One region of the Mesorhizobium sp. M0040 genome, then DNA from elsewhere that is predicted to be linked to it. Evidence: predicted binding sites of a transcription regulator. Region 1 holds the regulator's gene; each other region holds the start of a gene.
The links. Region 1 encodes LexA, which represses DNA repair genes until DNA is damaged. Its sites were predicted from a motif close to TGTTCNNNNTGTGTTCNG; they were not measured.
Positions count from the first base shown of each region.

Region 2: the regulator LexA is predicted to act here: its motif matches at 3,593-3,610, upstream of uvrA (excinuclease ABC subunit UvrA).
Region 3: the regulator LexA is predicted to act here: its motif matches at 4,208-4,225, upstream of NKJ91_RS06380 (helicase-related protein).
Region 4: the regulator LexA is predicted to act here: its motif matches at 4,421-4,438, upstream of NKJ91_RS13585 (DNA recombination protein RmuC).

Region 1 covers NZ_JAMYVA010000051.1:5,103-12,145, forward strand. Annotated here, with positions in the region: gene NKJ91_RS27990 (ComEC/Rec2 family competence protein) at 1-1,416, shown strand, start outside; gene lexA (transcriptional repressor LexA) at 1,410-2,144, opposite strand; gene kynU (kynureninase) at 2,591-3,838, shown strand; gene NKJ91_RS28005 (hormone-sensitive lipase) at 3,934-4,764, shown strand; gene NKJ91_RS28010 (molybdopterin molybdotransferase MoeA) at 4,772-5,977, opposite strand; gene moaC (cyclic pyranopterin monophosphate synthase MoaC) at 5,977-6,483, opposite strand; gene trpC (indole-3-glycerol phosphate synthase TrpC) at 6,486-7,043, opposite strand, start outside.
Region 2 covers NZ_JAMYVA010000010.1:94,587-101,629, forward strand. Annotated here, with positions in the region: gene NKJ91_RS11850 (GNAT family N-acetyltransferase) at 1-115, opposite strand, end outside; gene NKJ91_RS11855 (DUF302 domain-containing protein) at 112-522, opposite strand; gene uvrA (excinuclease ABC subunit UvrA) at 522-3,443, opposite strand; gene NKJ91_RS11865 (hypothetical protein) at 4,139-4,537, opposite strand; gene NKJ91_RS11870 (ATP-dependent Clp protease proteolytic subunit) at 4,534-5,139, opposite strand; gene NKJ91_RS11875 (SRPBCC family protein) at 5,166-5,690, opposite strand; gene NKJ91_RS11880 (ArsR/SmtB family transcription factor) at 5,687-6,001, opposite strand; gene NKJ91_RS11885 (cupin domain-containing protein) at 6,084-6,473, opposite strand; gene NKJ91_RS11890 (single-stranded DNA-binding protein) at 6,683-7,043, shown strand, end outside.
Region 3 covers NZ_JAMYVA010000005.1:41,608-48,650, forward strand. Annotated here, with positions in the region: gene NKJ91_RS06360 (citrate/2-methylcitrate synthase) at 1-691, shown strand, start outside; gene phaR (polyhydroxyalkanoate synthesis repressor PhaR) at 760-1,368, opposite strand; gene NKJ91_RS06370 (acetyl-CoA C-acetyltransferase) at 1,647-2,831, shown strand; gene phbB (acetoacetyl-CoA reductase) at 2,936-3,661, shown strand; gene NKJ91_RS06380 (helicase-related protein) at 4,393-7,043, shown strand, end outside.
Region 4 covers NZ_JAMYVA010000012.1:92,638-99,680, forward strand. Annotated here, with positions in the region: gene sugE (quaternary ammonium compound efflux SMR transporter SugE) at 1-223, opposite strand, end outside; gene NKJ91_RS13565 (hypothetical protein) at 378-503, opposite strand; gene NKJ91_RS13570 (transglutaminase-like domain-containing protein) at 719-1,528, shown strand; gene NKJ91_RS13575 (cation diffusion facilitator family transporter) at 1,653-2,615, shown strand; gene NKJ91_RS13580 (GFA family protein) at 2,682-3,086, shown strand; gene NKJ91_RS13585 (DNA recombination protein RmuC) at 3,126-4,388, opposite strand; gene def (peptide deformylase) at 4,492-5,022, shown strand; gene fmt (methionyl-tRNA formyltransferase) at 5,039-5,968, shown strand; gene NKJ91_RS13600 (GNAT family N-acetyltransferase) at 5,965-6,474, shown strand; gene truA (tRNA pseudouridine(38-40) synthase TruA) at 6,493-7,043, shown strand, end outside.

The sequences.
Region 1 (7,043 bases):
GCCGGCACCATCATGGCGCTGCTACGGGGTGCCTTTGCGCTGTTTCCCGATTTCTCATCGCGACGGCCGGTCAAGAAATATGCCGCGGCCGCCGCGCTTTTTTCGATTGCGGCCTACCTCGTCTTTTCCGGCATTGTCGTGGCGGCCGAACGCAGCTTCATCATGCTGGCGGTGATGCTTATCGCCGTGCTGTTCGACCGGGCCGCGCTCACCATGCGCAACCTGGCGATCTCGGCCATCGCGGTCATCCTGGTGTCGCCGCACGAGGTGGTCGGTCCGAGTTTCCAGATGTCCTTCGCCGCGACGGCGGCCCTTGTCGGCGCCTATGCAGGCTGGTCCGATTACCGCGCCGGCAGGGCCACCACGCCGCCGCCGCGGCGGTCGCCGCTACGCTTTGCCACTCGAAAGGTCCTGCTGGGCATGTGCGGTCTGGCGATGACCTCGATCATTGCAGGGAGCGCCACGGCGCTTTTCGCCATATGGCATTTCCAGCGCGTGGCGCCGCTCAGCCTGTTCGCCAATCTGGCCATCATGCCCATCGTCTCACTGGTCGTCATGCCTTTCGCCGTGCTCAGTGCGCTGGCGATGCCGTTCGGCGCGGATGGCCCTTTCCTCTATGTCATGGGCAAGGGGCTGACGGCGATGATCGCCCTGTCCGGGTGGATCTCGGAGCGCTCGCCGATCGATGCGGTCGGGCTGATTTCGCTGAGATCCGTCCTTCTGGTGACGATCGCCCTCGTCATTGCCAGCATGGCGACGACCCGGTTGCGGCTGGCGGCACTTCCTTTTGCGCTCGCCGGCTTGCTGACGACAACGCAGACACGCATACCCGACGTATTGGTCTCGGAGGACGCACGGCTGGTCGCGCTGCCGATCGGCAGCGGTGAACTCGCGGTCAACCGGGCACGCCCGAATGAGTTCACCATCGACAACTGGAAACGCGCGCTCACATCAGAGGCTATCGTCGCGCCGGAAACACCTGGAAAGAACGACCCGCAATTCGACATTGCCGATCCGGCCGACCTACCGCCGGGCATGCCGTTCATTTGCACGGACGGCCTCTGCCTTGCCAGGCATCCATCCGGCGCGATCATCGCGCAAGCCAAGGACCGCGATACTGCGCGGCCAGCCTGCGCCTTTGCCAGCTTGATCGTCATCGACGACGCCACCGCCCATAACCCCTGCTACTACGACCGGCTGGTCCTCGTCGTCACCAAACGGCAACTGGCGCGCGCGGGAAGTGCCGCCGTCTACTTCGATCCACAAGCGGCAACGCGCGCCGAAATCCGTTTCGCGGTCGAAAAATCATACCGGCCCTGGCACGTGCAGCGGAAATTTTCACGCGCGACGCGCGGCCTGCCCCCATACCGCAGGGCCGACAATCCAAAAGCCGGCGCCAAGGGCGCAACTCAGTAGCGGCGGATCAGCCCAACGAGCTTGCCCTGCACCTTGACCCTGTCTGGTCCGAAGATGCGCGTCTCGTAGGCTGGATTGGCGGCTTCCAGGGCGATCGAGGCGCCCTTGCGGCGGAACCGCTTCAGCGTCGCTTCCTCCTCGTCGACCAGTGCCACCACGATCTCACCGGGGCTCGCCGTATCGGCATTGCGGATGATCACCGTGTCGCCGTCGAAAATGCCGGCCTCGATCATCGAGTCGCCTTTGACCTCGAGCGCATAATGCTCGCCGCCCATGATCATATCCGGCGGCACCGAAATCGAATGCGTCTGGTGCTGGATGGCGTCGATCGGCACACCGGCGGCGATGCGGCCCATCACCGGGATCGAAACGGCGGCGACGACATCGTCGTCATTTCCGGCTGCGGGCACGCGCGACGATGTCGGCTTGCCTTGCCGAGGACCGCCTTGCCCAAGACTGCCCTGGATGACACTCGGCGAGAACTTGCGTGCCGCATTGAGGCCGGGGGCGATCGAGTCAGGCAGGCGCAGCACCTCCAGCGCACGGGCCCGGTTGGGCAAACGGCGAATGAAGCCGCGCTCCTCCAGCGCCGTAATCAGCCGGTGGATTCCGGATTTGGAAGCCAGGTCGAGCGCTTCCTTCATCTCGTCGAAGGAAGGCGGGATACCGCTTTCCTTCAACCTTTCGTGGATGAACATAAGCAGTTCGTGTTGTTTGCGTGTCAGCATAGCGACCCCCAACAGAATCAGAAAAACAAACCCAGAACAAACACTATCTGTTCCAGTTGTGTTCCGCAACTGTTTAAAGTTTAATGAATGCGTTAAGGCTCGGGAAACAAACGACGTGCCCTACCGGCGTACCGCATTTTCATCGCCGCGAGCCTCATCGCCTTGATTCTGCTTTCGTTTGCGCCCTTCTGGCCTCCTAGAAGGCGGCACTGGCATCGGCCGTCGGTTGGTAAAAGGCACGGAATTGAACCGTATCGACTGTGCGGTTTGGTCAATGCACCGTGAACGAAACGAACTCAAAACGCCAACCTCGGGTTAAGTCCCGGTTTCCATCGCCTGGTCAGGCTGCTTCTCGCCGCTGGAGCCTTGCTGCGCGCAACCAGGTAATGGAAGAACAGTCGACGCGTGTCCGGCCTTGCGTTGGATCTTGGGGGAGCAGACAAATCATGACAGGAATTCCCGATCTCGTGGCCATAAAGGCGATGGATGCCGCGGATCCGCTGCGCGCGATGCGCGACCGCTTTGTGTTGCCGCAAGGAGTGATCTATCTCGACGGCAATTCGCTAGGAGCTGCTTCACGTGCCGCTTTCGATGAACTGCACAAGGCCGCGACCGAAGAATGGTCGCATGATCTCATCCGCGCATGGAACACGGCCGGCTGGTTCAACATGCCGCTTGAACTTGGCGACCAGCTCGGGCGCCTGATCGGTGCCGCGGCCGGCCAGACGGTGGTCTGCGACACGACATCGGTCAACATCTACAAGCTGCTGCACGCCGCCATGGCCATGCGACCGGAGCGGCAGGTCATCGTCGCCGAGGGCGATAGTTTTCCGACGGACCTCTACATGGCTGAGGGTGTGGTTTCGACGCGAAAAGATACGCTGCTGCGCCTCTCGGGGGTCGACGCGCCGACCATCGAAGAGCTGATCGACGAACGCACCGCCGTGGTGCTGGTCAACCACGTCAACTACAAGTCGGGCGAACTGCGCGACATGCCGGCGCTGACGCGCAGGGCTCAGGAAGCCGGGGCGATGATCGTCTGGGATCTCTGCCACACCGCCGGCGCGATGCCAGTCGAGCTCGACAAGGCAAACGCCGATTTTGCCGTTGGCTGCACCTACAAATATCTGAATGGCGGCCCGGGCGCGCCTGCCTTCATCTATGCGGCTGAGCGGCATCTTTCCGACATCCAGCAGCCGCTCACCGGCTGGTGGGGCCATGCACGGCCCTTCGCCTTCGAGCCAGGCTATGCGGCCGGCACCGGCATCCGCCGGTTTCTGTGCGGCACGCAGCCGGTCCTGTCGATGCGCACGCTGAAGGGCGCGCTCGACATCTGGAACGATGTCGACATGACGGCGGTGCGCAAGAAGAGCATCGCGCTGGCGGATCTGTTCATCGAGCTTGTCGAGGCAAAGTGCGGCACTTACGGGCTCACGCTCGAAAGCACGCGCGATGGGGAAAAACGCGGCAGCCAGATTTCATTCATGCATGAGCATGGCTACCAGGTCATGCGCGCGCTGATCGAACGTGGCGTGATCGGCGATTTTCGCGCGCCATCGACCATGCGCTTCGGCTTCACCCCGCTCTATGTCGGCTATGCCGATGTCTGGCAGGCCGTCAAAGTGCTTGAGGACATCCTGCGCACCCGTGCGTGGAAGGATGCGCGCTTCGCCATCAAAGCAGCTGTCACTTGAGATTGATGCGAGAGCTGGAATCGTGAGGCTGGCGACGATGCGCCGCGCGATGCTCACGGCTACGTTGCAAGGCCATATGCCAGGGAGGGCGCAGGGTGTTCGAACGTCACATTGCCGATTGGGACAACGCCTATGCCAACGGCGCCAACATAGCCGGCAGCGATCGCTGGCCGGCGGCCTGGATCGAGCCCGCGCGGGTTTTCCGCGACGTGCTTTCGACCGAGGGCAGGGCGCGGCTCGACATGGCCTATGGCGACAACCCACGCAACCGGCTCGATCTTTTCCTGCCGGCCATCAAGCCCAAGGGACTCGTGGTGTTCGTTCATGGCGGCTACTGGATGGAATTCGACAAAAATTTCTGGTCGCATCTTGCCACTGGCCCTGTTGATCGCGGCTATGCGGTGGCGATGCCGTCCTACACGCTCTGTCCGCAGATACGCATTGGCGGCATCGTCAAGGAAGTCGGCGCGGCGATCGGCAAGGCGGCGGCGATGGTCCCAGGGCCGCTGATGCTGACCGGACACTCGGCCGGCGGCCATCTTGTTAGCCGGATGGTTACGGCGACGACGCCGCTGGCGCCCGAAGTGGTCCGGCGCGTTCGTCACGTGGTGTCGATCTCGGGGGTGCATGATTTGCGCCCCATCATGCGCACCGGCATGAACGAGACGATCGCGATCGATGAGGCCGAGGCGCAGGCCGAAAGCCCGGTGCTGCTGCGCCCGATGGACAAGGCCCGCCTGACCTGCTGGGCCGGCGGCGGCGAGCGCGCCGAATTCCTGCGTCAGAGCGCGTTGCTGGCCAACATCTGGATCGGCCTGGGTACCGCGACCAGCTCGGTGGTCGAGCCTGACCGGCATCATTTCAACATCATCGACGGTTTGGCCGATCCAGACCATCCGCTGACCCGGACCTTGATCTCGGAGTGAGGCAGGTTCAGCGTAACATCAGCACGTCGCAGGGGGAGCCCGCCGCTGCAGCAGGTGCGAACGGCGCGCGAACGATCAGCCCGTTGGCATCGGCCAGCATTTTCAGCATCGAGGAGTCCTGGATGCCGAACGGCGTCGCCACGAGCGTACCGGCGTCATCTATGACAACAGCCCGCACATAATCTTGCCTGAGATCGTTGGCCGGCATGGCAGCACCGAGCCGTGCCCGACGTATATCCTGCTGAAAGGCGCGGCCGCCGAGCCGCGCCAGCAGCGGCTTCAGGAAGAGCTGAGTGCAGACCAGGCTTGCCACCGGATTGCCGGGCAGGCCGATGCAGCGAATGTCTCCCAGCCGCCCGAACATCAGTGGCTTGCCCGGCCGCATGGCGATCTTCCAGAAATCGAGCGTCATGCCTTGCCCGGTCAGCACGTCATGGACGAAGTCGTGGTCACCGACCGAGGCACCGCCCAGCGTGACGATGACGTTCGCGCCAGCCTTCACGGCCTTTTCAACCAGCGCAGCGATCGCCTCCCTGCGGTCCGGCGCGATGCCAAGGTCGAGCGCGCGCGCACCGACCGACTGTGCGGCAGCGGCGACACCATAGGCGTTGGAGGAGATGATCTGGTCGGGGCCAAGATCGCTGCCCGGCGGCAGCAATTCGTCGCCGGTGGCGATGATGGCGACCAGCGGCCGTTTGACCACGCGCACCTCGGGGTGATTGGCCGATGCCGCCAGCGACAAGGCTGCCGGGTCGAGCAGGCGGCCTTTGGGCAGCAGGACATCGCCCTTGGCGAAATCGAGCCCGAGGCGGCGGATGTTGCGCCCCTGCACCGTCGGTTCCGTCACTTCGACGCTGCCGCCACCGAGATCGCGGACGTTCTCCTGGATGACGATAGTGTCGGCGCCTTCGGGAAGCGGCGCGCCGGTAAAGATGCGCACGGCCTGCCGCTGCTGCACCGTTCCGGCAAAGCCGCGTCCGGCCGGCGCCATGCCGACCACCGAAAGCCTTGCCGGTACGGACGCGATATCGGCCGCCCGCACGGCATAGCCGTCCATGGCGGAGGCGTTGAACGGCGGCTGGGTGCGGAGCGCCACAACCGGCTCCGCCAGCACGCGGTCGGCGGCATCCAGCAGTGCGACGCGTTCGCCCGGCAGCGCTGCTGCGCCGTCCAGCAGGCGCTCGAGCGCCTCGGCAACTGGGACCAGCGCCATTAGCGGCCTGCCTCGGTGGCCCCGTCTCCGGTGATCTTGTAGTCGCCGGATTTGCCGCCGGTCTTTTCAACCAGCCTGATGCCGGAGATGACCATGGCGCGGTCGACCGCCTTGGCCATGTCGTAGATGGTCAGGCAAGCGACCGAGACGGCACTCAGAGCCTCCATCTCAACGCCGGTCTTGCCGGTGACGCGGGTCAATGCTGTCACCTTCAGGCCGGGCAGCGCGGCGTCCGCCTCGATATCGACAGATATCCTGGTCAGCAGCAGCGGATGGCAAAGCGGGATCAGTTCATGCGTCTTCTTGGCCGCCATGATGCCGGCAATGCGCGCGGTGCCCAGCACGTCACCCTTCTTGGCGTCGCCGGCGAGGATCATGTCCAGCGTCTCGGGCCGCATCGCGACAAAACCTTCTGCGACTGCAGTGCGCACCGTCTCAGCCTTGTCGCCGACATCGACCATGTTGGCTTCGCCCTGCGCTCCAAGATGGGTGAGGGCGGCCGCCATCCTCAAACGGCCTCTGCCGGCGCCTTGCCCGTCAACAGCAGGCGCGTTGCCGCGGCCACGTCCTGCTGGCGCATCAGGCTCTCGCCGACCAGGAAAGTCGCAATGCCGCTCTGCTCCAGCCGGCGGCAATCGTCGTGCGAAAAGATACCGCTCTCGCTGACCAGATGGCGGTCGGCCGGCACCATCGCTACCAGCCGCTCCGAGGTCTGTAGGCTGGTTTCGAAGGTCCGGAGATTGCGGTTGTTGATTCCGATCAGCCGCGACGACAGCTGCAGCGCGCGTTCCATTTCAGCCTCGTCATGCACTTCGACCAGCGCGTCCATGCCGAGCCCGAACGCTGTCGCTTCGAGTTCTCTTGCCAACGCGTCGTCGACGCTGGCCATGATGATCAGGATGGCATCGGCGCCCCATGCCCTGGCCTCGTAGACCTGATAGGGGTCGAACAGGAAATCCTTGCGCAGTGCAGGCAGCTCGACGGCAGCGCGCGCAGTGGTGAGGAATTCGGGCGCGCCTTGGAAGGAGGGTGCGTCGGTCAGCACCGAAAGGCAGGCGGCACCGCC
Region 2 (7,043 bases), on a different contig from region 1:
CCTCGGTGACGGGGATCGGCGGCGCTCCGAACAGGGCAGTGTAGGGCGCGTAGGCGTCGGTGGTGAGCGAGATCACCGTGGGGAGATCATCGGCCCGAGCGGCTCTCATGATCAAAACTGGCCCGCGCCGACAGCGGCCGCAATCACCTTGTCCATGCCGGCCGCTATCGCGGCGACGGCATTGCGACTGGCGTCGCCCAAGCCGTGGCGCTCAGCGAGCCAGTGCGCGTCATTGCAGGAGAGCCAGACCTTGCCTTGCTCGTCCTCCCAAGCCAGTGCCTTGACCGGCAGATCGATGCCGGCAAGCTGCCGGTCCTGCATCAGCGGCGTGCCGCCTTTCGGGTTGCCAAAAATCAGAAGCTGGGTCGGACGCAGGGAAGCTTCGACACTGCGCGCACCGGCGGCGTGGTCAATGCGGGCGAAGACCAGCAATCCTGCACGTTCCACAGTCCCGACCAGGCGATCGATCGTTTCGGCCACGCCGAAGCGGCTTTGGACCGTGATGAGACCGTTCTTTGCCATCACTCCGCCGCTTCGCGCTTGCCTCCGGGGCGCCGCTCCAGCAAGTCCCTCAGGAACTGCCCGGTATAGCTGCGTTTTTCGCGGATGATGTCCTCAGGCGTGCCGGACGCTACCAGCTCGCCGCCGCCGTCACCACCTTCGGGGCCAAGATCGAGCACCCAGTCAGCGGTCTTGATCACCTCTAGATTGTGCTCGATGACGACGACCGTGTTGCCCTGGTCGACCAGCTCGTGCAGCACTTCAAGCAGCTTGGCGACGTCGTGGAAATGCAGGCCCGTGGTTGGCTCATCGAGAATGTAGAGCGTCTTGCCGGTCGCCTTGCGCGACAGTTCCTTGGCCAGCTTGATGCGCTGCGCCTCGCCGCCCGACAAAGTCGTTGCCTGCTGGCCAACATGGATGTAGCCGAGGCCGACCCGTTTCAGCGTCTCCAGCTTGTCGCGCACACCGGGCACGGCGGCGAAGAAATCGACGCCTTCCTCGACCGTCATGTCGAGAACGTCGGCGATCGACTTGCCCTTGAACAGGACGTCCAGTGTCTCACGGTTGTAGCGCTTGCCGTGGCAGACGTCGCAGGTGACGTAGACGTCTGGTAGGAAGTGCATCTCGATCTTGATGACGCCGTCGCCCTGGCAGGCCTCGCAGCGGCCGCCCTTGACGTTGAACGAGAAGCGCCCCGGCTGGTAGCCGCGCGCCTTGGCCTCCGGCAGGCCGGCGAACCAGTCGCGGATCGGCGTGAAGGCGCCGGTGTAGGTGGCGGGGTTGGAGCGCGGGGTGCGCCCGATCGGCGACTGGTCGATGTCGATGACCTTGTCGAGGAATTCCAGCCCCTCGATGCGGTCGTGCTCGGCCGGATGCTCGCGCGAGCCCATGATGCGGCGCGACGCCGCCTTGAACAGGGTCTCAATCAGGAAGGTCGACTTGCCGCCGCCGGATACGCCGGTGACGGCGGTAAACGTGCCGAGCGGGATTTCGGCGGTGACGTTCTTCAGGTTGTTGCCGCGCGCGCCGACGACCTTCAGCCGGCGGTTCTTCTTGGCCTCGCGCCGAACCGCCGGCGTCGCCACTTCGAGCTCGCCCGACAGATACTTGCCGGTGATCGAGGCGGGGGTCGCCATGATCTGCTGCGGCGTGCCCTGCGCGATGATGTGGCCGCCATGGATGCCGGCCGCCGGGCCGATATCGACGACGTAGTCGGCATGCAGGATGGCGTCCTCGTCATGCTCGACGACGATGACCGTGTTGCCGATGTCGCGCAGATGCTTCAGCGTGTCGAGCAGGCGGGCATTGTCGCGCTGGTGCAGGCCGATCGACGGCTCGTCGAGCACATAGAGCACGCCGGTCAGGCCGGAGCCGATCTGCGAAGCCAGCCGGATGCGCTGGCTCTCGCCGCCCGACAACGTGCCGGAGTTGCGCGACAGCGTCAGATAGTCGAGACCGACATCGTTGAGGAAGCGCAGCCGCTCGCGGATTTCCTTGAGCACGCGCACCGCAATCTCGTTCTGCTTGTCGTTGAGCGAAGCGGGCAGATCGGTGAACCACTGGTCGGCCTTGCGGATGGACAGCTCGGTGACCTCGCCAATGTGCTTGCCGGCGATCTTGACCGCGAGCGCCTCGGGCTTCAGCCGATAGCCGCGGCAGGCCGGGCAGGGCGTGGCCGACATGAAGCGCTCGATCTCCTCGCGCATCCAGGCGGATTCGGTTTCCTTCCAGCGGCGCTCGAGATTGGGGATGACGCCCTCGAAGGTTTTGGTCGTTTTGTAGGAGCGCAGACCGTCATCATAATGGAAGGTGATTTCGCGCTCGCCGGTGCCGTGCAGGACGGCTTGCCTTGCCTCCTCGCTCAAATCCTTGAACTTGTCGCCGAGCTTGAAGCCATAGGCAACGCCCAGCGCTTCCAGCGTCTGCGCATAATAGGGCGAGGTCGACTTCGCCCACGGGCTGACGGCGCCGGCGCGCAGCGAGACATTCTCGTCGGGCACGACCAGGCTGGCATCGATGGCGCGTTGGCTGCCGAGCCCGTCGCAGGTCGGGCAGGCGCCGAACGGATTGTTGAAGGAGAATAGCCTGGGCTCGATCTCGGGAATGGTGAAGCCGGATACCGGGCAGGCGAACTTTTCCGAGAACAGCATGCGTTCATGCGTCTCGTTCTTCGATTTGTTGACCGAATCCTCGCCGGTCTGGCTGGCGTCGAGCGGCTTGTCGGCAAATTCCGCCACCGCCAGCCCGTCGGCCAGCTTCAGCGCGGTCTCGATGGAATCGGCGAGCCGCGTCGCCAGATCGCCGCGCACGACGATGCGGTCGACGACAACGTCGATGTCATGCTTGTACTTCTTGTCCAGCGCCGGCACGTCGGCGATCTCGTAGAAGACGCCGTCGACCTTGACGCGCTGAAAACCTTTCTTCTGCAGCTCAAGCAGTTCCTTGCGGTACTCGCCTTTGCGGCCGCGCACCATCGGCGCCAGGATGAACAGCCGAGTGCCTTCCTCGACCGCAAGCACCCGGTCGACCATCTGCGAAACCGTCTGGCTCTCGATCGGCAGGCCGGTGGCCGGCGAATAGGGGATGCCGACGCGGGCGAACAAAAGCCGCATATAATCGTAGATCTCGGTGACGGTGCCGACCGTCGAGCGCGGGTTCTTCGAGGTGGTTTTCTGCTCGATGGAGATGGCCGGCGACAGGCCGTCGATCTGGTCGACGTCCGGCTTCTGCATCATTTCGAGGAATTGCCGCGCATAGGCCGAAAGGCTCTCGACATAGCGGCGCTGGCCCTCGGCATAGATGGTGTCGAAGGCAAGCGACGACTTGCCGGACCCCGACAGGCCGGTCATGACGATCAGGCTGTCACGCGGCAGGTCGAGATCGACATTCTTCAGATTGTGTTCGCGTGCCCCGCGAATGGAGAGATATTTATGGTCGGCCATCGCCGGTCGCCGCCTCAGAATCTGGAATTCGTGGGATGGGCGGGTTTTCCCGACCATCCCCTATGTAGGCAATTTCGCCGCCTTTTCGAGAGACGCCACAACTCTCGACCAAAGCGTTTAACCGCCTTTCGCGCGAACGGGCAAGCGGAAAGAACAAAGGCCGAACACGCTCCTGACAAAAGCTGCCCGTGGGGCCGGCTTCCCAAGCCGTCTCGCGATCACATTTTTCGGTAATCGGCTATTCAAGGTTGACGTCCCTGCACCGTGGGGGCAGACTCCAGACGTCAACGAAGCCGGCCGTCTTTCGATGGCCTCGCGGCCTGGGGCTAGCCTGCGAGACGCCGCGGGTTATGCGATGAGCGCTTCGACGACGACAGTCGCAACCAACAGAAGGAGAGCAGAGGCATGACTCCACCGGATTGTTCGTTGAGGCTCCACGTGTCGCTGGAGCCGCGGCAGGTATAAGTGGCCAGGGTCAGGCGTTTTCGCTGCCCGCCAAACGGACCTGCTGATCCCCATAAAATCAGAGACTGCTAGTCGGATCGTCGGCTGAATGCCGCGAAGCATCCGAATAAAAAGCCGGCAGTACACTCCCGGCAATTTGGATTTCAGATCCAAGAAGCCCCGTCAGTTGCAAAGGCAATGGCGGGGCTGTTCGTTTGAAGCGCAATATTTGTGGTTCACACCAGGCGAACTTAGCGGCTGGAGGGCCTGATCCCGCCGGTAGCGACATCGATGGTGATGCTACCGGAAATCCGAACGTCGGTATCGCCGATCTTGAAGGTGCCGTTGCCGCTGCCTGGAGCCACATCGTCAGGCTCAGGCCGCGGCGCTGGCTCGGCGATGCGATAATCGCTGGTCACACCGGGCAGGGCGCCCTTTTGCGAAGACGTTGAATTATCTTGGGCAAGTGCCATACCCACCAGCATGTTCGTGCCGGCAACGGTAGCGATGGCAAGGCATAACAGGCTGGATGAGCGGCTGGCGGTCATCACCGGACTATAGTGCCGCGATAGCGTCAAGACCAGACCGATGGCGCTGAAATTGCGGGCGCTCAATCGCCTCAGTTCCGTCCGCCGGCCCGGCACGTTCATGCGGCCTGCTTGCGAGTGTCGAAAACATGGTCGACGAGGCCCCAATCCTTGGCCTCCTGCGCGGTCATGAAAAAGTCGCGGTCGAGCGTGCGTTCCACTTCTTCGTAGGTGCGGCCGCAATGGCGGGCGTAAAGATCGGTCATGCGCCGCTTGGTGCGAAGGATGCCCTCGGCATGGCGTTGGATATCGGAGGCCTGGCCCTGGAAACCGCCGAGAGGCTGATGCAGCACGATGCTGGTGTTGGGTAGCGCGATGCGCCGCCCCGGTGTGCCGGCCATCAAAAGGAACGAGGCCATCGAGGCGGCGAAGCCCATACAAACCGTGGAGACCGGGCAGCTGATATACTGCATCGTATCGTAGATCGCGAAACCGCTGGTCACCACGCCGCCCGGCGAGTTGATGTAAAGCGAGACCTCCTTGTCGGGATTGTCGGATTCCAACGACAGAAGCTGGGCGCAGACCAGCGCCGAGGTGCCGTCATCGATCGGGCCGTTGATGAAGACGATTCGCTCGCGCAGCAGCCGCGAAAATATGTCGAAGGCACGTTCGCCGCGGCTCGACTGCTCGATCACCATCGGCACCAGATTGGCAAGGCCGCTCATCGGTTGTCTCCGTTGACTGTTGTCGTTCAGGCCGCGCGCAGGAAGAGGCGCGGGGTGTTTGCGGCGATCTGCTTGTGCCTGGGAGTGCGCGCTTCAAAGGAAAGCCGGCAACCGGCGCCTGCCATCGCGATCTCCGGCACTGCTGCCCGAGCAAAACCATCATGGACGATGCGCAGATGCGTGCCGCCGGAAACGGTGCGGTCGAGCGTAAAGGTGACGATGCTGTCCACTGGGCTGTCGTTCATTGCGCTGTCCAGGGGGCTGCCGGGCGGCACCTGCGTATCGCCGGGCGCCGGCCGCTCCCGCCAGGAATAGCGCAGCAGCCGTCCGGGATCCGCGTCGAGGATTTCGCACTCGATCGGCGCATTCGGCGCTTTAAAGGCAAAGCGGTTGCCGATTTCGGGCTTGATGTCGTTCGGCATCATCCAGGCCGCGAGCAGGTCCGGCACCGTCAGCGCCCGCCACACCTTTTCCGGCGGTTCGGGCAGCTCGCACTCGAACTCGATCTTGTCTGCGGCCATTTCGGCGCGTTCTTTGCCTCGGCTGGTCATTGGTCCATGTCCTTCAAAACCGTCTTGAGCCTTTCGATGCGCTCTGGCCAGAACGCACGGTAGCGTTCGATCCAGCCGAGCAGTAGCGCAAGCCCCTTCGGATCGACGCGGTAATAGGCGTTGCGACCGGCCCGGCGCTCGACCACGAGGCCGGCGCCGCGCAGCACTGCGAGATGTTGCGATACCGCCGGCTGCGATACCGGTATGCCAGTGCGCAGTTCCGACACCGTCATCTCGCCGTCGGCGAGCCGCTCATAGACGGCGCGACGCGTTGGATCCGCTAGTGCCCGAAAAATGTCTGCTTCGATCATGCCGAAAGCATAAGTCAATACTTATCGGTTTGGCAAGCCGTGTTTTTTAAGACAGGCGGTGTTTTTTAAGACAGGCGAGGTTTTACAAACTCGCTGGAAGCCAGCGTCTCACCATGTCGGGGGATCCGTTGAACGTCGCCTCGAAAACTGGTGACGCGAGCACAGCATGAATATGAAGCAATTCGGAGCCGACGTTTCGGAAGCCATGTTGCCTGTGCGCGGCAACAACAAGCGACTGTCCGGCAGTCAAGACGAGATGCTCTTCGTCGATCCACATCTCGGCCCTGCCAGCGATGACGGTAAGCACTTCCTCGACCGGGTGCCAATGTGTCGGGGCGCCAACCGCGGGTTCGATCCATTGTTCGAATATGCAAAGTTGAGTTGCGCCGTTGCAGGCCGAGACATGCATGCGGGTCTTTACTCCCGTCCGCCATTCTTCTTGCGGCTGATCGTCATGCTCGACCATCTTCATTGAGTTCGCCTCGATCCCATGGTCTGTGGAAATTCGACGCCAAGACACTACTTCTTACTGACAACTATTGACAGTGCAGGGCCTCTCCTATAGAACGAAAAGAGAACAAAAACCTTGTGGGAAAAGGCAGCGACGGCAGGCAGGGATTGTCCATAGCCTGTAAGGTGCGGCGACAAAAATTCGGTTTCGGATGAGCGCGGAGAAGTATCATGGCGGGTAGCGTCAACAAGGTCATTCTGGTGGGCAACCTCGGGGCGGACCCTGAAATCCGCCGCTTGAATTCGGGTGACCCGGTCGTCAACATCCGCATCGCGACGTCGGAAAGCTGGCGCGACAAGACATCCGGAGAGCGCAAGGAAAAGACCGAGTGGCACAATGTCGTGATCTTCAACGACCAGATCGCCAAGGTGGCCGAGCAGTATCTGAAGAAGGGCATGAAGGTCTATGTCGAGGGCCAGCTGCAGACGCGCAAATGGCAGGACCAGACCGGCAATGACCGCTATACGACCGAAGTCGTGTTGCAGAAATTCCGCGGCGAGCTGCAGATGCTCGATGCGCGGGGCGAGGGCG
Region 3 (7,043 bases), on a different contig from region 1:
CCGAAGATCGGCTTCGCTCAACCACGATGCGGCCGGCGCCATCGCCGCTTTGGCCCAGGCGCTCGGCGCGATTCCCGGAACTGGTGCCGTGCACGAAAGGCTGGCGCGGGGATGGTCGCTCGATGCGGCCGGCGCAGACTTGATCCGCCGCTCACTCGTGCTGTTGGCCGATCACGAATTGAACGCATCGACCTTCGCCGCACGGGTCGCCGCGTCCACCGGCGCACCTGTTTCGGCCTGCCTGCTTGCCGGCCTCGCCACGCTCTCCGGGCCGCGTCATGGCGGCGCCGCGGAGGCGGTCATGATGCTGGCGGAGGATGCGCAGAGATTGGGGCCGGATGCGGCTGTCGGACGCTGGCTCGGTCACGACAGGCCGCTGCCCGGATTTGGCCATCCGCTTTATCCCGACGGCGATCCGCGTGCGGAACCGTTGCTGGCCGCGATAGATGTCGATGATGGGCTGTTACGGCTTTGCGATGTGGCCTTTGCGGCAACGGGCATGCGCCCGAACGTCGATTTCGCCTTGGCTGCGCTGACGCGCGGCCTCCGTTTGCCGTCCGATGCGCCGTTCCGCCTGTTCGCGCTCGGCCGCAGCGTCGGCTGGGCCGCGCATGCCGTGGAGCAGGTGACGAGCAGCGGCCTGATCCGGCCACGCGCCCGCTACCAGGGACCGCTGCCGGAGCAGCTCTAGCCGCGCTGCTTGCGAAGTCTCAGCGGCACCTGAAGGAAGGTTCGACGCTGCACTTCGCCAGCCGGCAGTCAGGACATCGTGTCGAGCTTGCGCTGCATGGCGGCGATCTGCTCCTTCAGCTCCTGAAGGTCGTCGGGTTTTTCCGGCGTTTCCTTCCTGGCCGGTTCGGCCGGCGCTGCTGCCGGCGCCGAGCCCGCGGACGGGAACGGCGTGAACAGCCGCATGGCGTTCTGGAACATTTCCATGTTGCGCCGCGTCTGCTCCTCCAGCACCTTGATCGGCGTAGCGATCTTCATCATGTCCATCGGCGACTTGCCGAGGGCATCTTTCATCTGCTCGCGAAAGCGCTCCTGCTCCTTCGAGAAGGCCAGCATCGACTGCTCGAGAAAGCTCGGCACGATCATCTGCATCTGGTCGCCATAATAGGCGATGAGCTGACGCAGGAACGGGATCGGCAGCATGTTCTGCCCGTCCTTGTTCTCCAGCTCGAAGATGATCTGGGTCAGTACCGGATGCGTGATGTCGTCACCGGTCTTGGCGTCCTGGACAGTAAAGTCCTCGCCTCTTTTGACCATTTCAGCGAGATCCTCGAGCGTCACATAGGTGCTGGTGCCCGTATTGTAGAGACGGCGATTGGCATATTTCTTGATAACAATAGGTTCGTCTTTTGCGGCCATCTGCATCCTCCCCGGACACCGGGCAGCTTAAGTAAGCCGCCGGTAACGATTGCGCCTTTTTAAAGGATATGCGCAAAAGCGTCATGAATCCAAGCAGTTTGTGCAGTGCGGGAACATTTTATGCTGCGCAGCACGGATGGGCCGCCGTTGCAGCGACGGGCGACATGCTTGCGGCAGTGGGACGCCATGCCCATTTCGGGTTTGACTCGGGTTGTGGAAAGGGCAAGAAAAGTCCCCGACGGCACCCGAAATCGTTCCCCGAAAGCCTGGAGAAGAACATGTCCGCTTCCAACGCCATCGTTGTCGCCAGTGCAGCACGCACGCCCGTCGGCTCCTTCAACGGCGCCTTCGCCAACACCCCAGCCCATGAATTGGGTGCCGTCGCCGTCAGGGAAGCGCTGGTCCGTGCCGGCGTCGACGGCAAGGAGGTGGACGAGGTCATCCTCGGCCAGATCCTGACCGCGGCTCAAGGGCAGAACCCGGCGCGGCAGGCGGCAATGGTTGCCGGCGTACCGCAGGAGGCGACCTCCTGGGGCCTGAACCAGCTCTGCGGCTCCGGCTTGCGCGCCATCGCGCTCGGCATGCAGCAGATCGCCCAGGGCGACGCGAGGATCATCGTTGCCGGCGGCCAGGAATCGATGTCGATGGCTCCGCATGCACAGCATCTGCGCGGTGGCGTCAAGATGGGCGATTTCAAGCTGATCGACACCATGATCAAGGACGGCCTGACCGATGCCTTCTATGGCTATCATATGGGCAACACCGCTGAGAACGTCGCCCGCCAGTTCCAGATCACCCGCGACGACCAGGACCAGTTCGCACTGGCTTCCCAGAACAAGGCCGAGGCCGCGCAGAAAGCCGGGAAATTCAAGGACGAGATCGTTGCCTTTACAGTCAAGGGCAGGAAGGGCGACACCGTAGTCGACCAGGATGAATACATCCGCCACGGCGCGACAATCGATGCCATGACCAAGCTCAAGCCCGCCTTCGACAAGGAAGGCACGGTGACTGCTGCCAATGCTTCCGGCATCAACGACGGCGCCGCCGCCGTGGTGCTGATGACCGAAGCGGAAGCCGCAAGGCGCGGCATCACACCGCTGGTGCGTATCGTTTCCTGGGCGACCGCCGGTGTCGACCCGCAGATCATGGGGACGGGACCGATCCCCTCCTCGCGCAAGGCGCTGGCCAAGGCCGGCTGGTCGGTTGGCGACCTCGATCTGGTCGAAGCCAACGAGGCCTTTGCCGCGCAGGCCTGCGCCGTCAACAAGGACATGGGCTGGGATCCGGCCATCGTCAACGTCAATGGCGGCGCCATCGCCATCGGCCATCCGGTCGGCGCCTCGGGCGCCCGCATCTTCAACACGCTGGTCTACGAGATGCGCCGCAGAAGTGCCAAGAAAGGCCTTGCCACGCTGTGCATCGGCGGCGGCATGGGTGTTGCCATGTGCGTGGAAGCATTGTGATGAGATAAGCGATACGACTAGGATGCTGGCGCAAAGCGAGTAGGGAATAGAGGGCAAACCCCACCGCTTCAACGCTCAGTCATCTGCATTTCCCGGGAGGACATATGACAAAGGTTGCAATCGTCACAGGCGGGTCGCGCGGCATCGGCGCGGCGATATCGGTCGCCTTGAAAAGCGCCGGCTATTCGGTCGCCGCAAACTACGCCGGCAATGAAGAAGCGGCGGCAAAGTTCAAGGCCGCGACCGGCATCCCGGTCTATAAATGGTCCGTCGCCGACTACGAGGCCTGCGCCGCCGGCATCAAACAGATCGAAGCCGATCTCGGTCCCGTCTCGGTGCTGGTCAACAATGCAGGCATCACTCGCGACGCGATGTTCCACAAGATGACGCGCGAGCAATGGAAAGAGGTCCTCGACACCAACCTTTCCGGCGTCTTCAACATGACGCATCCATTGTGGGGCGGTATGCGCGACCGCAAGTTCGGTCGCATCATCACCATCTCCTCGATCAACGGCCAGAAAGGCCAGGTCGGCCAGGTCAATTATTCGGCCTCGAAGGCCGGCGATATCGGCTTCACCAAGGCACTGGCCCAGGAAGGCGCGCGCGCCGGCATCACCGTCAACGTCATTTGCCCCGGCTACATCGCCACCGAGATGGTCAAGGCAATGGACGAGAAGGTCCTCAACGAGCGCGTCATCCCGCACATCCCGGTCGGCCGTCTCGGCGAGCCGGAGGAGATCGCGCGCTGCGTCGTCTTCCTCGCTTCCGACGATGCCGGTTTCATCACCGGCTCGACCATATCAGCCAATGGCGGCCAGTACATCGCCTGATCGTTTATCTTTACGTTGAGACAGATACGCGCTTGGACGAACGGGCCTGCAAAACGGCCCGTTTCTATAGCGGTCTTCCCGTTGCAAGATTTCGATGCAGCACGCTGCCCCAATCCGGCACGCAAAGGTTAACGGCAAACTCACAGCCTGTGCAAAAACCGCCCGGCAGCCTGTGGATTCTCGGTAGAAAAGCTGTTCACAACACAACATGCTGCGGTGAACAAACCAAGAAACTTCGGCTATCTCTGATTCGTCGCCGATTCGTTCCGGCTTTGAGCGGAACGTTAACGGCGAGAGCTGAAAACACCCTCGAAAAGATTAAAGCGCATTAGGAAACATCAATAATTTCATAATGTTGTGCGAAGCAGATTGGCCGGCCACGACCATTCACCGGCAAAGGTTAACCGCAGTGCTCGCTTGGATGCCACTTGCATAAATCGGGCCAGTTTCCGTGATTCAGCATGTGGTGAGGTACGCCGACAGAAAACCCAGATGTAGCCGTGAACAAACCCTGAATCAGCGCGAGTCAGTGATTCGTCGCTGATTCGTTCCAGACTCGTTCCAACTGTTAATCGGGAACAGATTTTCTGGCTTCGAACCAACCAATCGGCCTGCCCTCGGCATATTCCGCTTTCGCTTCGTGCCCGAAATCCCTATGTGTCGCCTGTCATACGCGGCCAATATGGGCGCGCTCCCGACAATGCGAGGCAGAGAGCCTTATTTCCAGGCCGATGAACATCTATCCGAAACACACTGAACCGCTGATCCTGTCGGGTCGAGACGTGACGGCCGTGCTCGGCCCGACCAATACCGGCAAGACCCATCTCGCGATCGAGCGCATGGTGGCGCACGAAAGCGGCGTCATCGGCCTGCCGCTCAGGCTGCTTGCCCGCGAGGTCTATGCGCGCGTCTGCGAGAAGGTCGGCGCCCATAAGGTTGCGCTCATCACCGGCGAGGAAAAGATCCAGCCGGCGGGCGCGAAATACTCGGTCTGCACCGTGGAAGCGATGCCGCGCGAGACCGACGCCGCCTTCGTTGCCATCGACGAGGTCCAGCTCGCCGGCGATCTCGAACGCGGCCACATCTTCACCGATCGCATCCTGCATCTGCGCGGCCGCCAGGAGACGCTGCTGCTGGGTGCGGCCACCATGCACGGCATCCTGCAGCGCCTGCTGCGGGGCGTGTCGGTGGTGACCCGGCCACGCCTGTCGCATCTTGCCTATGTCGGCTCGAAGAAGCTGACCCGCCTGCCGCGGCGCACCGCGATCGTCGCCTTCTCGGCCGACGAGGTCTATGCCATCGCCGAGCTGATCCGCCGCCAGCAGGGCGGTGCCGCCGTCGTGCTCGGCGCACTCAGCCCGCGCACCCGCAACGCCCAGGTGGCGCTGTTCCAGTCGGGCGACGTCGACTACCTCGTCGCCACCGACGCCATCGGCATGGGCCTCAACCTCGACCTCGACCACGTCGCCTTCGCCCAGAACCGCAAATTCGACGGCTACCAGTACCGCAACCTGACGGCGGCCGAGCTCGGCCAGATTGCCGGCCGCGCCGGCCGGCATCTGCGCGACGGCACCTTCGGCGTCACCGGCCAGGTCGATCCGCTGGATGATGAACTGGTCAACAAGATCGAGGCGCATGATTTCGATCCGGTGAAAGTGCTGCAGTGGCGTACCGCGCATTTCAATTTCGCCAGCCTCGATGCGCTGAAGCGCTCGATCGAGACCAACGCCCCGGTCGAAGGCCTGACGCGCGCACTGCCGGCAGTAGACGCGCAGGCGCTCGAGCATCTGTCGCGCGACGACGACATCCGGGCACTCACCACCGATACCAGGCGCGTGGCGCTGCTTTGGGAAGCCTGCGCGCTGCCCGACTACAGGAAGATCGCGCCGGCCCAGCATGCCGACTTGATCGCCTCCATCTACATGGACCTTGCCAGGCATGGCCATGTCGACGAGAACTACATGGCCGAGCAGGTGCGCCGTGCCGACACAACCGAAGGCGACATCGACACGCTGTCGCACAGGATTGCCCAGATCCGCACATGGACCTTCGTCTCCAACCGGCCCGGCTGGCTGGCCGATCGGGCACACTGGCAGGAAAAGACGCGCGAAATCGAAGACAGATTGTCGGATGCGCTGCATGAGCGGTTGACGAAACGTTTTGTAGACCGCAGGACTTCCGTCCTCATGCGGCGCCTTAGAGAAAACACGATGCCTGAAGCCGAAATCAGCCCAACCGGAACCGTCCTCGTCGAAGGCCATCACGTCGGCGAGTTGCAAGGTTTCCGCTTCACCGCCGACCAGAGTGCCGGCGGTGAAGACGCCAAGGCGGTGCGGGCGGCGGCGCAGAAGGCGCTTGCCGCCGAGTTCGAGGCGCGGGCCGAGCGCTTTGGCGCCTCGGCCAATGGCGACATCGCGCTGGGTTCGGATGGCACGCTGCGCTGGATCGGCGCCCCGATCGGCACGTTGGTTGCCGGCGAAGACGCTTTGAAGCCGCGTCTCGTTCTGCTGGCCGACGAGCAACTCACCGGCCCGGCCCGCGACAAGGTTGCGGCGCGCGCCGAGCGCTTCGTCAATTTCCAGATCGAATCCCTGCTGAAGCCGCTGGTCGATCTCAAGAATGCCGAGCAGATCACCGGCATCGGCCGCGGCATCGCTTTCCAGCTTGTCGAGCATCTCGGCCTCATCAACCGTCGCGACATCGCCGACGAGATGAAGTCGCTCGACCAGGAAGGCCGCGCGGCGCTTCGCCGTCTCGGAGTGCGCTTCGGCGCCTACCATGTCTTCGTGCCGGCGCTGATCAAACCGGCGCCGGCCGGGCTGATAACGCTGCTGTGGGCGCTGAGAAACGACGGCAAGGACAAGCCCGGCTTCGGCGATGTCGTTCACGCACTGGCCTCCGGCCGCACCTCGGTGGTCATCGATCCGACCTTCGACAAGACCTTCTACAAGCTTGCCGGCTACCGCAATCTTGGCCGGCGTGCTGTACGCGTCGATATTCTCGAACGGCTGGCCGACCTGATCCGGCCGGCGACCAACTGGAAGCCGGGCCTCGGCCCTCGCCCCGACGGCGCCTATGACGGCCAGTCCTTCATGGTGACGCCGCCGATGATGTCGATTCTCGGCGCCACCGCCGACGACATGGAAGAAATCCTGAAGGGACTCGGCTATCGCGCCGATGCCAAACCGGCGGCCGAGGTCAAGGCGCGGCTCGACGCACAAGACAATGCCGCACGTGAAGCTGCCGCTGCAAAGCAGGCCGAAGAGGCTGCGCGAGTCGAGCAGGCGAGGATGGCGGAAGCATCTGCCGCGGCAGAGCCGCCGGCGGAGGCTTCGGAACCTGTGTCGGATGCGGCTCCTGTTGCGGAGGCGGCGGCCGAAGC
Region 4 (7,043 bases), on a different contig from region 1:
TCCCCAACAGCGCCGTGCCGACGGTGCCGATGCCGGTCCACACCGCATAGGCGGTGCCGACCGGCAATGCCTTCAGCGCCAGGCCGAGCAAGATCAGGCTGACGATCATCGAGGCTACCGTCAGGACGGTCGGCAGCGGCTTCGAGAATCCGTCGGTGTATTTGAGGCCGATCGCCCAGCCGATCTCGAACAGGCCGGCGAACAACAGGAAAATCCACGACATCGGAACGCTCCGTTTCGATGGCTTCCGGGCGATTTCTTGAAAAGCGCAAAAATTGCCTTCGCCGCATCCATAGGGGATGCGCGTGAGCTTAGTGAACAATCATACCGGCCGCGTTTGCGGCCGGTCGAAATAAGCCGAAACGGTAGCTGCGGCCCTACTTGTCCTTCAGCTTCATCGCCTTCACCGGCGGTGCCTTCAGGGCCGGCGCCGGCGCGGGTTTCTTCGCGTCCTTCTTCGGCTTGCGGGCTTCCTTGCCTGCCTTCATCGCACCCTTAGCCATGATTCGTTCCTCCAGTTGACGTCTGGCGAAGTGAAACAAGAGAAAACGCTCGACTGCAAGAGGCCGCTGCCGTGCAGTCGCCCTGGCCGATGGCTGTCAACCGGTTTCTAATTCCCTCGTAAACCGCAGCGGTCCGTGCCATGGTCTTCTTCGCACTGCAGCATCAGCCCTTGCGTTTCGCCGGCTGATGATCGGGCAGGCCGGTCAGGACGACAATGCGGATCCACATCGGTTGCCAGATGAGCTTCGACTTCCCGCAGGAAACACCGCTGATCGCGATGCTAAACGTCCATTATTCGCGCGCATCCGATCTTGAGCGGCCGGACTTCCTGACGTCGAACCCGCCGGTGCCGATCGAAAGCTACCGCGACAGTTTCGGCAATTGGTGCAACCGTCTCGTTGCGCCGGCCGGGCGCTTTGCGTTCGGCACGGACGCGGTGATCCGCGACCCCGGCTCCTTCGAGACGCGCGAGCTGACGGCGTGGCAGCACGAGGTGCGCGATCTGCCGTCGGAGACGCTGCTGTTCCTGCTGCCCAGCCGTTATTGCGAGAGCGACGTGCTGTCGAATGAAGCGTGGCGGCTGTTCGGCAGCACCCCGCTCGGCATTCCGCGCGTCCAGGCGGTCTGCGACTTCGTCCATAACCACATCGCCTTCAACTATTTCAATGCACGGCCGACACGCACCGCCGCCGAGGCCTATCGCGAGCAGAGTGGTGTATGCCGCGACTTTGCTCACCTCGCTGTTGCCTTCTGCCGCGCCCTGAACATTCCGACCCGCTACTGCACCGGCTATATCAGTGATATCGGCCTGCCAAAGCCGTGGTCGGACATGGATTTCGCGGCCTGGATGGAGGTCTATCTCGGCGGCCGCTGGCACGCGTTCGACCCGCGCAACAACGCGCCGCGCATCGGCCGCATCCTGATTGCCTCCGGACGCGATGCCGCCGATGTGCCGCTGACCCACATTTTTGGGCCGGGCGCGCTGGCTGGCTTCAAGGTCTGGACGGACGAGGTCGTCGAATAGCCCGTCGCGCTGCGCTTTTGAACAACTGACCTTGTGAACAACTGGGCACTTCGGGCGTTGTGAGAGCTGTGGAGCGTGGGCGGGCGCTCCGCCAATCTCGGTGCATCAACCAAGGCAGCACACCATGGCGGCGCATGGCGGGTCGAAAAAAGTGATCTATGCGGCGCTCGCCGGAAATCTTGCGATCGCACTGACCAAATTTGCCGCTGCCTTGTTCACGGGCAGCTCGGCAATGCTCTCGGAAGGCGTCCACTCGCTCGTCGATACCGGCAATGGCAGCCTGCTGCTTTACGGCATGCACCGTGCCGCCCGGCCGGCCGACCGCACGCATCCGCTCGGCCATGGCCGCGAGCTGTACTTCTGGAGCTTCATCGTCGCGCTCCTCGTCTTTGCACTGGGTGCCGGCATATCGTTCTACGAAGGCGTGACGCACATCATGGCGCCGGAGCCGATCGCCAACGCCAAGGTGAACTACGCTGTCCTCGGCCTTTCCTTCCTCTTCGAAGGCACCTCTTGGCTGGTGGCGCTGAAGGAATTCCGCCACCAAAAAGGCAGCCACGGCTGGCTCGAGGCGGTGCAGCTCAGCAAGGATCCGAGTGTCTACACCGTACTCTTCGAGGACAGCGCGGCACTTCTCGGCCTCGTTGTCGCCTTCGCCGGCATATTGGCGGCGGAACTGCTGGACATGCCGAAGCTCGACGGCGCCGCGTCGATCGGCATCGCGCTGATCCTGGGCGGGACCGCGATCTTCCTGGCGCGCGAAAGCAAGAGCCTGCTGCTCGGCGAGCCGGCCTCGCCCGAGGTGCAAACAGAGGTGCTGGCCATCGTCCAGCAGGACCCGGCGGTGCAACGGGCAAATGGCGTGCTGACGCTGCATATGGGTCCGCAGGAGATCGTCGCCGCTTTGAGCATCGAGTTCGAGGATCATTTGTCGGCGCCGGAGATAGAGACCTGTGTCGAGCGCCTCGAGACGCGGCTGAAAGCGGAGATGCCGGAGGTGACGCGGCTGTTCGTCAAGCCGCAGACCACCGGCACCTGGGAACGCCGGAGCAAGGCCTTGGCGGCGTCCGGAGGGGAACCGGCCTGAGGAAATGGCTGCGCCATCGGGCAGTCCCGGTTATGATTGCGGGCAAAAGCTCCAGGAGGAACGAAGATGAAAATCGACGGCGCGTGTCATTGTGGCGCTATCACTTACGAGGCCGAAGTCGATCCGGAAAAGACCACCATTTGTCACTGCATCGATTGTCAGAAGCTAACCGGAACGGCCTTTCGCGTCACCGTGCCGGCGTCCGAGGACAATTACAGGATCACCAAGGGCACGCCGAAGATCTATATCAAGACCGGTTCGAGCGGCGCCAAACGCGCCCAGGCATTTTGCGGTGAGTGCGGCTCGCATCTCTACGCAACGTCGGCGGGCGAGGGACCGAAGGTTTACGGTATCAGGGTCGGCACGGCACGGCAGCGCGAGCAACTGGTGCCGAGAAAGCAGATCTGGCACCGCTCGGCGCTGCATTGGCTGCCGGAATTCGAAGGCACAACCATCATCGAGGAGCAGTAGCGCCAGACCGGGGCGAAGCCTCCGGTTCCGGCGCAGCTCTCAATCGTCGCCTTCGACGACCCTTAGCCTCAACTGCCCGGTTTTCGAATCGGCGACGCGCGGGCTGCTTTCCGCTTTTGCTCCGCTGCCATTCGAACCAGCGGTGTCCTCCGCCGGCTGCACGCCAAACTCCAGCGCCTCGATCTTTTGTCCGCGCCTGGTCACCTTCGATGTCGAGACAAGGATGTCGTCGATATCCTTGGCCGATTGACCGAAATGCGTCTGCAATTTGCGCACCCGCTCGTCGAGCCGGGAAACATCTTCCATCAGCCGGATAACCTCGCCCTGGATCAGGTGTGCCTGCTCGCGCATGCGGGCATCCTTGAGGATTGCCTGGATGACCTGGATCGACAACATCAAAAGCGATGGCGAGACGATGACGATCCGCGAGCGATGCGCCTTCTGGACAACGGCCTCGAAATTCTCGTGGATTTCGGCGAACACCGATTCCGAAGGCACGAACATGAAGGCGGTGTCCTGCGTCTCGCCCTGGATCAGGTATTTTTCGGAAATATCGCGGACATGCACCTCGATGTCGCGGCGGAAAGCCTGTGCGGCGGACTTCTGCAGTTCGGCGCCTTCGGCGGCCCGGATGGCATTCCAGGCCTCGAGCGGAAACTTTGCATCGACGGCAAGCGACGGTGCGCCGTTCGGCATCTTCACCAGGCAGTCGGGCCGGCTGCCATTCGACAAGGTCGCCTGGAATTCATAGGCGCCGTGCGGCAATCCGTCGGCGACGATGGCTTCCATACGCGACTGGCCGAAGGCGCCGCGCGTCTGCTTGTTGGAAAGGATCGCCTGCAATTGCACGACCTGGCCGGCCAGCGACTGGATGTTGCCTTGCGCGATATCGATGACCGCCAGCCGTTCCTGCAGCTTGGCGAGGCTCTCATGCGTCGATCTCGTCTGCTCGGTCATGGTCTGGCCCAGGCGGCCGGTCATGGCATCGAGACGCTGGCCGATCGACTGGGTGAGTTCGGCCTGGCGCGCCCCGAACACTTCGGCGATGGCGCCCATGCGGCCCTGCATTTCCGCCTGGCTTGCCAAGATACCAGCCATCCGCACCTCGGCGTCGCGGGCGTGGTCGGCGGCTTCGGCGGCCGCCACTGCACGCGCCTTGGCCGATCGCCAGAGCGCAACGACGAGCGCCACGAACAGGCCGAGGAACAGCATTGCGCCGAAACCCAGGGCTTGGCCGAGCGTGATCGTAGTGGCGCCGAGGCGGGCGACAGGTTCGGACAGGATGGTGGCCAGATCGTTCATGTCGACAGCATAGATGATTCGGTCTGCCGGCACAGATCAAAACGTGAACGACCCGAAGGCGCCCCGGTTGACGCTTTTCCTGCGAGGTCTTAGGTGAGACGCCATGTCGATCAAGCCGCTTATCATCCTCCCCGATCCCGTCCTGCGCCAGGTTTCAAAACCGGTCGAGCGTGTCGATGGCGATTTGCGCAAACTGGCCGGCGACATGCTGGACACCATGTATGACGCGCCCGGCATCGGCCTCGCAGCGATCCAGGTCGGCGAACCCTTGCGCATGCTGGTGATCGACCTCGCCAAGGAGGACGAGACGCCGGCGCCGCACGTCTTCATCAATCCCGAAATCCTTGAAAGCTCCGACCAGCGTTCGGTCTATGAGGAAGGCTGTCTGTCGATCCCCGATTACTATGCCGAAGTCGAGCGCCCCGCCGCGGTGCGGGTGAAATATCTCGATCGCGACGGCAAGCTGCAGGAGATCGAGGCCGAGGGGCTGATGGCGACCTGCCTGCAGCATGAAATCGACCACCTCAACGGCGTGCTGTTCATCGATTACATCTCCAAGCTGAAGCGCGACATGGTGGTCAAGAAATTCAAGAAGCTCGCCAGGGACAAGGCGCCGGGCAAGATGGTGGGATAGGCGTCGACGAATGCCCCTGCGTGTCATCTTCATGGGTACGCCCGAATTCTCCGTGCCGACGCTGCGGGCGATTGCCGGGGCCGGGCACGAGTTGGCAGCCGTCTACACGCAGCCGCCGCGCGCCGGCGGCCGGCGCGGGCTCGAACTGACGCCGTCGCCGGTGCAGCGCGAGGCGGAGCGGCTTGGCATCGAGGTGCGGTCGCCGGTGTCGCTGAAGAGCGAGGCGGAGCAGGAGGCGTTCCGCGCCTTGCGCGCCGACGTCGCCGTGGTCGTCGCCTACGGATTGCTTCTACCCAAACCCATTCTCGAGGCGCCGCGGCTCGGTTGCCTCAACGGTCACGCATCGCTATTGCCGCGCTGGCGCGGCGCTGCCCCTGTCCAGCGCGCCATCATGGCCGGTGATACCGAAACGGGCATTATGGTGATGCGGATGGAGGAAGGCCTCGACACCGGGCCGGTGGCAATGGTTGAAAAATGTCCCATTGGACCCGACATGACGGCCGGCGATCTGCACGACCGGCTGATGGTCCTCGGTGCTGCGCTGATGGTGCAAGCGCTCGAACGGCTGGAGCGGAATACGCTGACATTTACCACACAGGCGGAGGTGGGGGTGACCTACGCCAAGAAAATCGATAAATCGGAGACTCGCATAGACTGGCTGCGACCTGCCGGCGACGTGCACAACCAGATTCGCGGCCTGTCGCCCTTTCCCGGTGCATGGTGTGAGGCCGAAATCGGCGGCCGCTTGGAACGGCTGAAACTGCTTCGCTCGACGCTCTCGCAAGGCGCCGGCGAACCGGGAGGAATTCTCGATGACCGGCTGACGGTCGCCTGCGGGTCAGGCGCGATCAGGCCGGTCGAAGTTCAACGTGCGGGCGGAAGGCCCATTGCCGCGCAGGAGTTTCTGCGCGGGGCCAAGCTCGAAAAAGGAATGAAATTGTCATGAGCATGATGTCCATACGCGCGGCGACGCCGCGGGACCGCGAGGCGATCCGCCTTGTCGAAGAACACGCATTCGGCCAGCAGACGGAGGCCGGACTGGTCGACGCGCTGGTCACCGGCGGTGATGCCGTCGTCGAACTGGTGGCGGACGAAGACGGGCAAGTGGTCGGCCATATCCTGTTTTCACGGCTTTTCGTGCAGAATGGCGGCAAGAGCTTCCCGGCGGTGGCTTTGGCTCCTTTGGCGGTCGAGCCGTCGTTCCACGGCACCGGCATCGGAGGTGCGCTGGTCCGCGAGGCGCATATCCGCCTGAAGGCTGCTGGCGAGACGCTCGCCGTGGTGCTCGGCGATCCGGCTTACTATGGCCGTTTCGGCTACAGCCGCGCCCGTGCAGCAAAATTCGAGAGCGACTACCAAAGCGAAGCCCTGCAGGCGCTTGCCTGGGGCGAGGCGCCGGAGACCGGCAGGCTGGTCTACGCCTCGGCCTTCGGCTCAGCCCTCGCCGCCTGATTTCGCCTCGATCCGGGAATGCCGCGTTTTCGCCTCGACATCGAATATGACGGCAGTCTCTTCGCCGGCTGGCAGCGCCAGGCCAACCAGCCATCGGTGCAGCAGGCGATCGAGCAGGCGATCGAGAAATTCTGTGGTGAGCAGGTTTCGCTGCGCGCCGCCGGCCGCACCGATGCCGGCGTCCATGCGACCGCTCAGGTGGCGCATGTCGATCTGATCAAGGTATGGCCCGGCGACACGGTGCGCGATGCGGTCAACGCGCATCTGCAAGCGGCCAAGGCGCGCATCGCCATTCTCGAGGCGGGCGTTGTGCCGGATGGGTTCGATGCGCGTTTCTCGGCGATCGGACGCCACTACCTCTACCGCATCGTCAACCGGCGCGCGCCGGCGGCGCTCGACAAGGGCAAGATCTGGTGGGTACCGAAGCAGCTGGATGCCGGGGCCATGCACGAAGCGGCAAAGGTGCTGCTTGGCCGGCATGATTTCACCACCTTCCGCTCGACCCAATGCCAGGCCGCCAGCCCGGTCCGCACGCTCGACCGGCTGGACGTCAGCCGCACCGGCGATTT